DNA from 3 places in the Rhodococcus sp. K11/5 genome. Region 1 is predicted to be linked to each of the others. Evidence: riboswitches for the same ligand, from Rfam matches in the RefSeq annotation. Region 1 holds a riboswitch; each other region holds the start of a gene.
What was found. Region 1 has a riboswitch for thiamine pyrophosphate ahead of thiO (glycine oxidase ThiO). Riboswitches for the same ligand answer to the same signal wherever they lie in the genome.

Region 1 (4,285 bases):
AGACCCAGGCGCTGCGACATGCCGAGCGAGAACCCGCCGGCCTTCTGCTTGGCCACCTCGCTCAGGCCCACGAGGCGAAGCACCTCGTCCACCCGAGACGACGGAATGCCGTTGGACGCGGCCATCCACTGCAGGTGAGCTTTCGCGGATCGGTTGGGGTGCACCCACTTCGCATCGAGGAGGGCGCCCACCTCGCGCAGCGGGTTCTTCAGGTCGGAGTACGACTTCCCGTCGATCAGTGCCGTTCCCGAGGTCGGGCGGTCCAGACCGAGGATCATGCGCATCGTGGTCGATTTGCCGGCACCGTTGGGCCCGAGGAATCCGGTGACGATACCGGGGCGCACGGTGAACGTGAGGTCGTCGACGGCGGTCTTGGCGCCGTACCTTTTGGTCAATCCTGTCACTTCGATCATGCACACCAGCATCCACGACCGCGGCCCGGCGGGCATCGCCCTGCGGTCGCGACGAGGGTCATCCTCCGGGATGACATCGGACCCGGACGACCCCGAGTCGACACCCGGAGGGCCGGACCGACGGCGAGCGGACCCGGCCGGTTCAGTCGTCGAGATCGGGCGAGGAGGCCTGCGCCCAGAACCGCTTGGGAATCCGGCCCGCCAACCGAGCCCGACGGCCCGCGCGCACCGCGTCGGCCATCGCGAACGCCATCGTGTCCGGATCGCGCGCCCGTGTCACCGCCGTGGCCAGCAGAACGGCGGAGCACCCGAGTTCCATCGCCAGCGCGGCGTCGCTCGCCGTCCCGATGCCCGCGTCGAGAATCACGGGCACTCCCGCAGCGGCCGTGATCATCTCGATGTTGTGCGGGTTCGCGATGCCCAGTCCGGTGCCGATGGGCGAGCCGAGCGGCATGACCGCCGCGCACCCGATGTCCTCGAGCCGACGCGCCAACACGGGGTCGTCGGTGGTGTACGGCAGCACCGTGAACCCGTCGTCCACGAGTTCCTCTGCGGCGCGGACGAGTTCGATCGCGTCGGGCAGCAGGGTGCGCTCGTCGGCGATGACCTCGAGCTTGACCCAGTCCGTCTCCAGCGCCTCGCGTGCGAGCTGTGCGGTGAGCACCGCCTCGGCGGCGCCGCGACACCCCGCCGTGTTGGGGAGCACGTCGATCTTCAAGCGTTGCAACAACTCCAGCACACCGGTGCCACCCGCGGCGTCGACACGCCGCATCGCCACCGTCGTCAGCTCGGTGCCCGACGCCACCAGGGCGCTCTCGAGCACCGCGAGGTTCGCGGCTCCACCGGTCCCCATCACCAGCCGGGACGACAGTTCGCGCCCCGCGATGACCAGCCGGTCGCCCTCCGCCGGCACCGCGTCAGCCACCCTGCACCGCAGTCAGGATCTCGACGGTCCACCCACGCCCGACGGCCTCGTCCCACCGCGACTTCGGGAACACGACGCCGTCGACGGCGAGTGCGATGCCGGTGTCCGGCAGCCCCAGCTGGGCGAGGAGGTCCCGCACGGTGGTGCCGGGATCGAGCAGCCGGTCCTCCCCGTTGACGGTGACACCGATTCCGGTGGTGGTCATGTGCGCACTCCTTCGATAGTGGCGGTTCGCGTACTCGTCGGGTGGCCCGCCCGGTGTGGCGCGGCTCCTGCAGCATCCGCCGCACACTGCGCGAACTGCGCGAACCGCTGCGGCAGGGCGCACCGCGCCTCCGCCAGCGGCTCGCCCGCCAGTTCGGCGACGACGGCGTCGGCGGTGACGGGTGCGAGCAGCACCCCGTTTCGACCGTGCCCCGTGGCCACAACGACGCGATCGTCGAGACGGCCGATCAGTGGCACGTTGTCCGGGCTTCCCGGCCGCAGACCCGCGGCGGTCTCGGCCAGCTCGAAGTCGCCCACGGCCGGGAACACGCGCTCGGCGTCGGCCAACAGGTCTCGCACGCCGCCGACGGTCACCGCGGTGTCGTCGCCGTGCTCGTACTGCGTCGCCCCGACGACGATGCCGTCGGCACGCGGAACCAGGTACACCGCGCGGCCGTTCACCGTCGCCCGCACCGTGCGAGACGGCGGCGCCGCGGACCCGGCCCGAGTCCGCAGCCGGAGGATCTCCCCCTTGACCGGGCGTACGGGCAGGTTCGGCAGCAGGCGTGCACTGGCCCACCCGGCCGCGACGACGACGCGATCGGCGTCGAGAGCGTCGAGGTCGGTCACGTTCTCCGCGTCCACCCGGACGCCGAGGTCGCGGCAGGACCGATCGAGCGCGGCGAGAAGGGCACGGTTGTCCACCGACATCTCCCCGGGGCAGTGCAACCCCGACCTGGCGCCGGGCGACACGGCCGGTTCGAACGCACGCAGCTCGGCGCGGGACAACAGCTCCACCTCGTGCCCGCGGGCGGCGACCCATTCGGCGACGGTGCGCAGGTCGGCGACATCGGCGGAGTCGAAGCCCAGGGTCACGGTTCCCCGAGCGGTGACGATTCCCGGCCCCAGATCGTCGGCGAGCGCGTGCCACCGGCGCAGCGAGGCGGCGCCGAGTTCGAGAAGTTCGTCCTCACCGGGCCAGCCCTCGGACAGCGGGGCCAACATTCCGCCCGCGACCCAACTCGACGCCCCGTCGGTCGAGCGACCCGGCGCGGCCCGGTCGACGACGCGGACGGACCACCCGGCGAGTGCGGCGGCGCGGGCGACGGTCAGACCGATGACGCCGGCCCCGACCACCGCCACCGAGCCCGACGCGGACGACACCTGTTCCGAAGAAACCGGCACTGACAACACATCCCTCCCTGCGCCGGCATTACCCGGATCAGGTGATTACGGTCTGGGCACGCGGCCCACTCTCAGCCCGTCGAAGGGCTCCCGTGCGGTTCGTTCCTGTGCGAGCCAGACTACCGTGGGCGAGGTGACGACCACGGGACCCACTCCGCGCGAGCGCCTCGCCACCGCTTCCCTGTATCTGTGCACCGACGCCCGCCGCGACACCGGCGATCTGGCCAAGTTCGTCGACGCGGCTCTGGCCGGCGGCGTCGACATCGTTCAGCTCCGCGACAAGGGGTCGGCCGGTGAGAAGAAGTTCGGCCCCATCGAGGCGAAGGACGAGCTCGCAGCCCTCGCCGTACTCTCCGCCGCGTGCCGCCGCCACGGGGCGCTGCTCGCGGTGAACGACCGCGCCGACCTGGCTCTGGCGGCGGGCGCCGATGTGCTCCACCTCGGCCAGAACGACCTGCCGGTGCACTACGCGCGGCGCATCGTCGGACCCGACGTGGTGATCGGCCGCTCGACGCAGAATCGTGCGCAGGCCGCGCTCGCCGAGATCGAGGACGGAGTCGACTACTTCGCCACCGGACCGGTCTGGGCCACGCCGACCAAACCCAACCGGGCGGCCGCCGGACTCGACGTGGTGCGCGAGGTGGCCGAATCGCTGCCGCAGCGCCCGTGGTTCGTCATCGGCGGTGTCGACGCGAGCAACGTGCATCGCACGGTCGAGGTCGGGGCGTCGCGCATCTGCGTGGTTCGCGCCATCACCGCGGCGCGCGATCCCGAGGCCGCGGCACGTGAACTCAAGGCCGCGCTACCCGGACTGTCCTGAGCCCGGCAGTCCCGCACCCGCTCAGCCGAAGAGCGAGGGATGCAGCACCGTCATCCCGGCGCCCGCGAGGGAGGTGTCCGCGCTGACGACCACGGTGTCGGGTTCGCTGCCCGCCGCCCGTGCGTCGGCCTCGGTGCCGACCGACACGACGGCCGCGACCCAACCGAATCCGCCCGACGGAAGCTCGACGGTGCGCCCACCGGGATCCGGGCCGGTCCGGCCGATCACCACCGCACGCAGCGTGGTGGCCCGCAGCATCGGCCAGCTCGACGCGAATCCGGGGTGCAGCGGAAGTGAGCCGACCTCGTCCTCGGCGACCCAGCGCAGTTCGGTGCTCTCGCCGTTCGGCACGGTGTCGAGTTCGTGGCCCGCGTCGGCGACCACCGTCGTGTACGACCAGCCGGAGTCCGCCTCGGCGGTGACCCGTTCCGCTCGGACGATCACCTGCGCGGCCGCGATTCCGGCCTCCTCGCCCGCTTCTCGGACGGCGGCGCGGACCGCGCTCTCGTGACTGTCCTTGGCGCCGCCGGGCAGCGCCCAGGTTCCGCCCTGATGACTCCATGCGGCTCGGTGCTGCAGAAGCACGCGCGCCGAGGAGCCGGACGCGGTGCGCAGCGGGGCGCGAAGCAACAACCCTGCGGCCCCGTGCCTACCCCAGTGCCGGGTGCCGTCGCTGCTGAACAGCCACCCGTCACCGTCACCGATCACGATTCGACTCCCACATCGGTTCACCCTATT
Region 2 (4,285 bases), 680 kb from region 1:
ATGGGCGACGGCAGGATCTGCGGTCGAATTCCACTGACCTGCACGTAGATCTGCCAGATCACCACGCCGACGACGACCAGCACGACGGCGGGCAGAATGTGCCGAATCCGCGGCAGGGTCACCCGAGGTAGTCGTCGGTGAAGTACGTGGACCAGTCCGGTTCGTCGGTGAGCGGTGCTCCGTCCGGTCCGGTCAGGACCCCGGCGTCGTAGAGGAACTTCGAGTACCCCGTCCACTTCTCCAGTGTCTGTGTTCCGACGCGACCAGCGTCGTCGAGCATGTAGTCCGCGGCGAGCATCCGCTGGCTCTCGAACACCAACTCCTCGTCGGTGAAGGTTCCGGGGTTGGCGTCGATCAGATCCTGCGCAGCGGCGTCGGGGTCCTCCGCCGCGAGCTGATACCCACGTTGCAAGGCCTGCACGAAATCTCGGGCCCGACCCGGATTCTGCGCCATCCACTCGTCGTTCCCGTTGACCACGATGGCGTACGCGTCGGGGAAGCCGTGATCGACGTAGTCGAAGTACTTCATCGGGGTGCCGCGGCGCTCGGCCTCGAGCCCTTCCCACGCGAAGTACGACACCGTGAAATCGGCTGTGCCCGAGTAGACGGCCTCGTAGGCGGACGTTCCGAGGACGACGGTCTCGAACGTGCCCGTTCCGCCGTCGGCCCGGATGACCTCCTGCAGGGTGACGTTCTCACCGGCGTCGCCGAAGCCGGCGTACGTGGTGCCGTCGAGGTCACGCGGGCTCGCGATGTCGTCGCGGTCCGCGCGCACGCCGATCCCGGTGGCCCAGTGTTGAAGTGGGGCCATGACGGAGGTGATCTGTGCGCCCGCCGCGCGGGCGAAGGTCGACGAACTCTGGAAGCTGATCCCGAATTCCGCGTTCCCGGAGTCGATCAGCGTGTCCGGCGACGCGGAGTTGTACGGCAGGACCTCGACGTTCAACCCGGCGTCGTCGAAGAACCCCTGCTGCTGCGCCACGAACAACCCGGTGTGATTGGTGTTGGGGGTCCAGTCCAGGGCGAAACGGATGGTGTCCGGGTCGGACGACGCGGTGGCGCATCCCGCCGACGAGCCGGCGAGAACGACGGCAGCCGCGGCAATTCCGGCGAGCCGCCTCACGAGGCGGGCCAGGGAGCGGTGTTCAGGGCGGTGTCCCAGAACAGCAGTTCGTAGCGCATCGCGATCGCGAAGGCCGTGGCCATGCGGGCGCGCTCGGCCTCGGTAGCGGCGTCGGCGGCGGCGTCGACCAACTCGCGGGCGCGGGCCGCGGAGACCTGGAACTCCTCGGCGTCGTACGTGGTGACCCACCGCGCGAAAGGGTGATTCGGATCGGCGTCCAGCACGGCCCGCGCCGACGCGGCCAGGGTGCGGCCTACTTCCGCGTAGATCCAGAAGCAGGGCAGGGCCGCGGCGGCGCCGACGGCGTAGGTGTCGGTGGCGGCCGTCGCCGTCAGGTACGAGACGTATCCCAGGCAGGCCGGGGTGTGCTCGATCGGTCCGTCGACGTCGACGGCCAGGGCGGGATCGGCGAGAAGTGTTGCGTGCAGTTCTTTCTCGGCGGTGATCGCCGTCGCCGACGACGACGCCCAGAAGGCTCCGGCGTCGGGATCGGTGGCCTTGGAGGCCAGGAGCGCGAGCGCCTTCGCGTAGCCCTCGAGGTAGAGACCGTCCTGCTCGATGTACGTCCGGAAGACCGGGACGGGCAGGGTGCCGTCACCCAGGCGGGTGAGGAATTCGAGTTCGTCGATCTGTCGGCGCACCCCGGAGGTGCTCTCCCACAGTCGATCGGAGAAACGGGCAGCGGCGTGCCCGGGTGAAGACGGCGTCATGGCCGTGACATCCCTTCGTCAGAATTACCTGCATCAGGTTCTCGGGTGTCATCTCAGCCTCGCCGTCGTGGCGAAGCACCCCGTGTCAGAACGTGCTCAACATAACACCGGCCTCCCGTCCGCGGTGCGGATGGGAGGCCGGTGAGCGTGAATCGGGAGCGGATCAGAACTTCATGTCCTCGAGTTCCATGCCCTTGGTCTCCGGAATCTTCGCCTTGACGAAGAAGAACGACACGACGGCGAAGAACGCGAAACCGCCGTAGACGATGGACAGGCCGATGGCCTCGGTCATCGCCGGGAACAGCAGCGAGATCGTGAAATTGGCGATCCAGTTCGCGGCGGTGCCGATGCCCAGCGCCATCGCGCGCATTCGGTTCGGGAACATCTCGCCGAGCAGAACCCACATGATCGGTCCCCACGTCGCCGCGAAGAACACCACGAAGAGGTTGGCGCCGATGAGGGCGACGACGCCCCACGGCTCCGGAAGGGACACATCGTCTCCGGTGCCGATCTGCTGGGAGAAGGCGATCGCGGCCATGATCAGACCCACGAACATGCCGAGGGATCCCGCCATGAGCAGGTTCCGGCGGCCGACCCGGTCCACGAAGAGAATGGCCACGAAGGTCATGCCCACGTTGATGATCGAGGTGATCACGGACGTCGTGAACGACTGACTCTCGCTGAATCCCACCGACTGCCACAGCGTCGTCGAGTAGTAGAAGATCGCGTTGATACCGACGAACTGCTGCAGGACGGCCATGATGATGCCGACCCACACCAGGGGCTGGAGTCCGAAGCGTGGTCCGCGGATGTCCGCGAAGGACGACTTCTGCTCCTTCCGCAACGTCAGCCGGATCTCGTGGATGCGCTGATCCGGGTGCTTCTCACCGGTGATGTTCGCCAGTACCTCGGCCGCCTCCTCGTCGAGGTGCTTGCCCACCAGGTAGCGGGGAGATTCCGGAATGAGCAGGGCCAGAACGCCGTACACCAGGGCGGGGATGACGCCGACGAGGAACATCCACCGCCAGGCCTCGATGCCGAACCAGAACTTATTGGCCGCGCCGCCCGCCGTGTTCGCGAGCACCGCGTTGGACAGCAGGGCCGCGAAGATGCCGATGGTGATTGCGAGCTGCTGCAGCGACGCGAGGCTGCCGCGCATCCGTGCGGGGGCGATCTCGGCGATGTAGGCCGGGGCGATCACCGAGGCGATACCGATGCCGAGCCCGCCGAGAACTCGCCAGAACATCAGATCGGGGACGCTGAACGCGAAGCCGGATCCGATCGACGAGATCACGAATAGGGCCGAGCCGAGCAGCATGACCTTCTTGCGACCCCACCGGTCCGCGAGGCCACCGGCGAACCAGGCGCCCGCCGCGCATCCCAGTAGCGCGACCGCGACCGCGAATCCGGTGAGGAGCTCGCTGAGGGCGAATTCGCCCTGAATGGCTTCGACGGCACCGTTGATGACGGAGCTGTCGAAACCGAAGAGAAAGCCCCCGACGGCGGCGGCGACGGTCACGCCGATGGCCTTGGCCGTGTGATTATTCGACGCTTGGGTCGTCATCGTTCCCTGCCTACGTATCGAGAGGCCGCCGACCCGGCGTCGACGGCGAAGCAGAACATCTCGTCGGACCATACGCTCGGTACGTGGTCGCCGAAACGGTTCCCATCGTCGGAGTCCGGTTTGTCCAGGGTCGATTCGGTGAACCCGCTGCGTATGCAAACAACACTGCGGCGAACGGGCCGCGCGTCGGCCGAGCTGGCCTGGGAGCGGTACATGGACACCTCGCTGTGGCCGGTGTGGGCTCCGCAGATCATGGGGGTCGACGCGTCCACCGATCGTCTGGAGGCAGGCACGACCGGCACGGTCCACGGGCCCCTCGGTGTCCGGGTGTCGTTCGAGGTTCTCGCGGTCGACGAGCCTGGCAAGGTGTGGAAGTGGCGGGCGTGGATCGGTGCGCCCAGCGCGGGGCTGACACTCGAGCACGGCGTCGAACCGGCCCGGTCGGGCTCGCGCACGTGGCTGACCGTGGAGGGTCTCGCGGTGTTCGTGATTCCGTACTCACCGGTGGCGCTGTTCGCGCTGGGCCGGCTCGTCGCCGCGCCCTGAGCGGCCATAGGTGGCGGCCCGGGTTACCCGTGGGTAACGTCGGACACCGTGTCGAGCAGTGATACCTCCCCGGTCGTGACGACGCGGGACGGCGCAGTGCGTGGTTCCCGGCACGGTGACATCGTCGGGTGGAAGGGCATCCCCTTCGCCGCCGCGCCCGTGGGCGACCTCCGATTCCGAGCACCGCGGCCGCCGTCGCCGTGGGAGGGCGTGCGTGACGGCGACCGATTCGGTGCCATGGCGCCTCAGGGACGTGGCGGTCCGGTGCCGATGGACGACAGCATCCCCATCGACGAGGACTGCCTGTCGCTGAACATCTGGGGACCCGAACTCGACGGCACG
Region 3 (4,285 bases), 550 kb from region 1:
GACGGGGGTGCACGAGGGCGATGGCCCGCAGAACTTCCACCTGGTGCTCCTCGACAACGGGCGGACCAACGTGCTCGCCGACGAGGTGGGTCGTGCTGCGTTGCACTGCATTCGGTGCAGTGCGTGCCTCAACGTGTGCCCGGTGTACGAACGGACGGGCGGACACGCGTACGGGTCGGTGTATCCGGGTCCGATCGGGGCCATCCTGTCCCCCCAGCTCACCGGCACGACGGGTCACGACGACCCGAATGCCTCACTGCCGTATGCGTCGTCGCTGTGCGGGGCGTGTTTCGACGCCTGCCCGGTCCGAATCGACATTCCCGAGATCCTGGTGCATCTGCGGGCGAAGCAGGTCGATTCCGAGCGCGGCGGTGTCCCCGGGGCGCAGGAGATCGCGATGCGGGCGGCGGGATGGGCGATGAACTCGCCGAAGCGGTTCGGGATGGCGGAGAAGGCCGCCGGGGTCGGACGGTTGCTGGCGGGGAGGAAGGGGCACATGGAATCCCTGCCGTTCCCCGGTTCGCTGTGGACGACGAGTCGCGACACGCCGGCGCCCCCGAAAGAGACGTTCCGCCAATGGTGGGCACGGACGCACGAATCATGAACGCCAAAGAGGAAATCCTGCAGCGCATTCGGTCGGCGACGGTGAACGGCCCTGCCGCACCGCCGGTTCCTCGGGATTACGACCGGGCCGAGCTGGTCGGTCGCGGGAACGTCGACCGATTCGCCGAGACGGTCGACGACTATCGGGCGCAGGTGTTCCGGGTGTCGGAGGCCGGAATCGCCTCGACGGTACAGTCTTTGGTGGCTCCCGATGCGCGCGTGGTGATCCCGACCGATCTCCCCACTGCGTGGGTCGAGGGCGTGGTCACGGTGCCCGACGTGGGCTTGTCGACGGACGAACTCGACGGTGTCGACGCGGTGATCACCGGCTGCCGCGTCGGGATCGCGGCGACGGGGACGATCGTTCTCGATGCGGGCGTCGGGCAGGGGCGACGGGCGTTGACACTGGTACCCGATCACCACATCTGCATCGTGCGCGCGGACCAGGTGGTGGACACGGTGCCGCAGGCGTTCGCGGTACTGGACGCGACGCGGCCGCTGACGTTCGTCAGTGGACCGAGCGCGACGAGCGACATCGAACTCAACCGCGTTGAAGGTGTGCACGGGCCGCGGCGGTTGGATGTGCTGATCGTCGGTTGACGTCGCTGCAATCAAAACGATCGTTATGCAAAGGTGACGGCCATTCGCCGATTGGGTTGTTACGTTCCCTGGAACGAGCACCCGACGGAAGGCAAGTCCAATGTCGAAGCAGCCCAGTGCGACCACCCGACGATGGGCCGCACGCGCGGCGGCGGTGCTGACGTCCGCCGCCGTTGTTGCGGGAATGGCGGCCGGAACAGCGTCGGCCGATCACCCCGAGTACACGATGGTTCCCGGCCACACCTACACGCTCGGTGAGTTCAATGGCATTCAGTGCACGGGGCAGCTCACCACCAATGTGCGCACGCCACACGATCGTCCGGGCGCGGCGCTGGTGTCCCTGTCGTGGTTCTCGTACTTCAGCACACCGTGCTCGGTTGTGGCGCAGGTCAACTGGCACAATCTGGACACGAATCAGCGTGGTACGTCGGCAACCCGAGTGACAACCACGGGCCGGGGCCCGCTCCCGCCGCCGATCACCACCGGCAACGTCGTCGACGTGGTGACGGGGCCGGGGCGCGTCGTCGTCACCATCACCACGGAATCTCTGCACTTCGTCGCCGCGCCGCCCGTCGAGGTGCGGGTGCCCGCGTGACGTGGGCGTCGGCACGGCCCGTGCGAGCGGCGTGCGTGTCGGTCCTCGCCGCGCTGGCACTTGTCGGGTGCACCATCGGTGACGATGCGTCGACACCAGGGAGCACGCCGACCACCGCATCCGCGGCGCCGGAGCCCCCCAGCGACGGGCCGAGCACTGTCGCCGCGCCCGACGGTCAGCCGAGCGGGACCGACGAGACAGCGGGCGCCGAGATATCGACCGTGCCGGACGGCAACCCCACTCCCGCACGTCCGGGGTCTGCGGAAGTGGCCGTCGACCCGGAGTTGTTCCGTAACAGCGGAGCCGACGGTGACGGTTACTTCCTACAGTCCCCGTCGGGCAACATCTCGTGTGGCATCTATCCGACTCCCGGCGCGGCCGGGCCGGTGGGCTGCCAGGCCGTAACCAGTGTTGCGCCGGTGGACGGGCCTACGTGCAGCAACGCGGAGAACGACAAGTATGCAGCGCGCATCGAACCCGCCGGGGCGGTGCACTTCTGCACCACCCAGGGCATCTACACGGCGCCCGACGCCGCGGTCCTGCAGTACGGGGAGATTCTCACGGTCGGCGACGCGTCGTGTGTCTCGCGTGAGGAGGGCATCTCCTGCCTCCTGGCGGGCAGCAACGCCGTCCTCATGTCGCGGGAGGCGAATCTGACCTACTGAGCGCGGCGTCCACTCGCCTGTGGTCTCATGGATCTCGACACGGGGTGCCGAACCGCTCGGCTGAGATCACACCCGTCGAACCTGTCCGGGTCATGCCGGCGGAGGGATGTCGAGATGCGTGCGTTGCCGTTCACCGATCAGATCGTGCTCGTGACGGGCGGTGCCCGCGGACTGGGCGCCGCGATCACCCGAGCGTTCCTGGAACAGGGATCGCGGGTGGTCGTGAACTACCACCGCAGTGAGTCCGCGGCGCAGGCGATCGAGGCCGAGTTCGGTCCCGACCGCGTGCTCGCGGTAGCCGCCGACGTCACCGAGCGCCCTGCCGTGGAATCGATGTTCGCCTCTGCGCGTGAGTATTTCGGTTCGTCGATCACCACGGTCGTCAACAACGCGTTGATCGACTTCTCGTTCGACGGGGACGCACGGGCGAAGGCCGACGTTATCGAATGGTCGGCGTTCGACGCCCAACTGCGCGGCAGTGTCGCCGGAACGCTGCACACGACGCAGGCCGCGGTTCCCGGTATGCGTGAGCAGGGGTTCGGTCGCGTCATCACCATCGGCACCAACCTGGTGCAGAATCCGGTGGTTCCGTACCACGATTACACCGCCGCCAAGGCTGCGCTGCTGGCTCTGACCCGTACCTTCTCGCACGATCTGGGACCGGACGGGATCACCGTGAACATGGTGTCCGGCGGCCTGCTGCGGACGACGGACGCGAGTTCGGCGACACCGCCCGAGGTCTTCGACATGATCGCCGGCAGCACTCCGCTGCGGCAGGTGACCACTCCCGCGGAGTTCGCGGATGCGGTGCTGTTCTTCGCGTCGCCCTGGTCGAGGGCGGTGACCGGTCAGAACCTCGTCGTCGACGGCGGATTGGTGAAGAACTGATGCGGCAGCTGCACCTGAACGCGTTTCTGTTCGGGTGCGGGCACCACGCGGCGGCGTGGCGGCACCCGCAGTCGTCAGTCGAGGTTTATCCCGCGTCGTCCTCCCGCGCCCACGCGATAGCGACGAGGCGGCGCAGGACGTCGAGGTCGATCTGGTCGAGTCTGCGGACGTACACGCAGCCGGCACCCTCGGTGTAGGTGCCGAGGGAGGGGAGCAGAGCGGCACCCTCGGGCAGGTCCTTGAGCCCGTACAGCGACAGTTGCGTTTTCCGGGGTGAGAAGGCGACCTTGGGCCAGTCGCCACGTGTGCGCGAGTTCGCCGGTGACACGAAGCGGTAGCTGCCGTAGCCGACCATCGATGGACCCCACATCACCGGCTGGGCGCCCGTCACCTCGGTGAAGATCTCGGCGAGACGGAGACCGTCCTCGCGGCGACGGGCCGGGGTCGCGGCGGCGAGGAACTCGTCGACACTCGCGTCGGTCGGCTGGGTCTTGATCTCGGACATGGGCGGATCCTGTCACAGGGCTGGGTGCGCGGATGGACCGTGCCATCACGCCGGCAGCGCGACAGCTGGTTCAGGATCGTGTGCGGGGATCGCCCGGAGAGGTCATCGTCCGTCCGGATCGACAACCGTGCCGGCGCGGGTAACAAGGGTCAGGTCGCACCCCAGCGCGTCCGCAACGGCGATAATTCCGTCGAGTTGCGAGGTGTCCTTGCCGCTTTCGATCGTCTGCACGGTCGATCGGCCGACACCCGCAAGAAGAGCGAGTTCCGATTGGGTCATCCCGAGTTCGCGACGACGGACGGCGAATGCACGCGCGAGGTCTCCCGCGTCGTCGCGGCGCGTTCGTCGAGGGGATGCCATGGTGCCTCCAAAGCTTTTGATCGCAGGCTTAAGGGAACGATACTGCTCATCTCCGGATAGTGCACTCCT

Region 2: it holds a riboswitch for thiamine pyrophosphate, as region 1 does, so the genes downstream of both, ACY466_RS15675 (TenA family protein) here and thiO (glycine oxidase ThiO) in region 1, are expected to answer to the same signal.
Region 3: it holds a riboswitch for thiamine pyrophosphate, as region 1 does, so the genes downstream of both, ACY466_RS16300 (3-oxoacyl-ACP reductase) here and thiO (glycine oxidase ThiO) in region 1, are expected to answer to the same signal.

What each region holds. Positions count from the first base shown of each region.
Region 1 covers NZ_CM143721.1:4,013,511-4,017,795, forward strand. Annotated here, with positions in the region: gene ACY466_RS18750 (ABC transporter ATP-binding protein) at 1-413, opposite strand, end outside; gene thiG (thiazole synthase) at 556-1,338, opposite strand; gene thiS (sulfur carrier protein ThiS) at 1,331-1,543, opposite strand; gene thiO (glycine oxidase ThiO) at 1,540-2,727, opposite strand; TPP riboswitch at 2,725-2,831, opposite strand; gene thiE (thiamine phosphate synthase) at 2,861-3,547, shown strand; gene ACY466_RS18775 (NUDIX hydrolase) at 3,569-4,255, opposite strand.
Region 2 covers NZ_CM143721.1:3,329,551-3,333,835, reverse strand. Annotated here, with positions in the region: gene ACY466_RS15685 (ABC transporter permease) at 1-116, opposite strand, end outside; gene ACY466_RS15680 (ABC transporter substrate-binding protein) at 119-1,123, opposite strand; gene ACY466_RS15675 (TenA family protein) at 1,120-1,833, opposite strand; TPP riboswitch at 1,827-1,926, opposite strand; gene ACY466_RS15670 (sugar porter family MFS transporter) at 1,997-3,397, opposite strand; gene ACY466_RS15665 (SRPBCC family protein) at 3,536-3,943, shown strand; gene ACY466_RS15660 (carboxylesterase/lipase family protein) at 3,992-4,285, shown strand, end outside.
Region 3 covers NZ_CM143721.1:3,465,684-3,469,968, reverse strand. Annotated here, with positions in the region: gene ACY466_RS16320 (LutB/LldF family L-lactate oxidation iron-sulfur protein) at 1-604, shown strand, start outside; gene ACY466_RS16315 (LutC/YkgG family protein) at 601-1,203, shown strand; gene ACY466_RS16310 (hypothetical protein) at 1,304-1,798, shown strand; gene ACY466_RS16305 (hypothetical protein) at 1,795-2,463, shown strand; TPP riboswitch at 2,494-2,587, shown strand; gene ACY466_RS16300 (3-oxoacyl-ACP reductase) at 2,578-3,351, shown strand; gene ACY466_RS16295 (DUF1801 domain-containing protein) at 3,437-3,856, opposite strand; gene ACY466_RS16290 (helix-turn-helix domain-containing protein) at 3,959-4,216, opposite strand.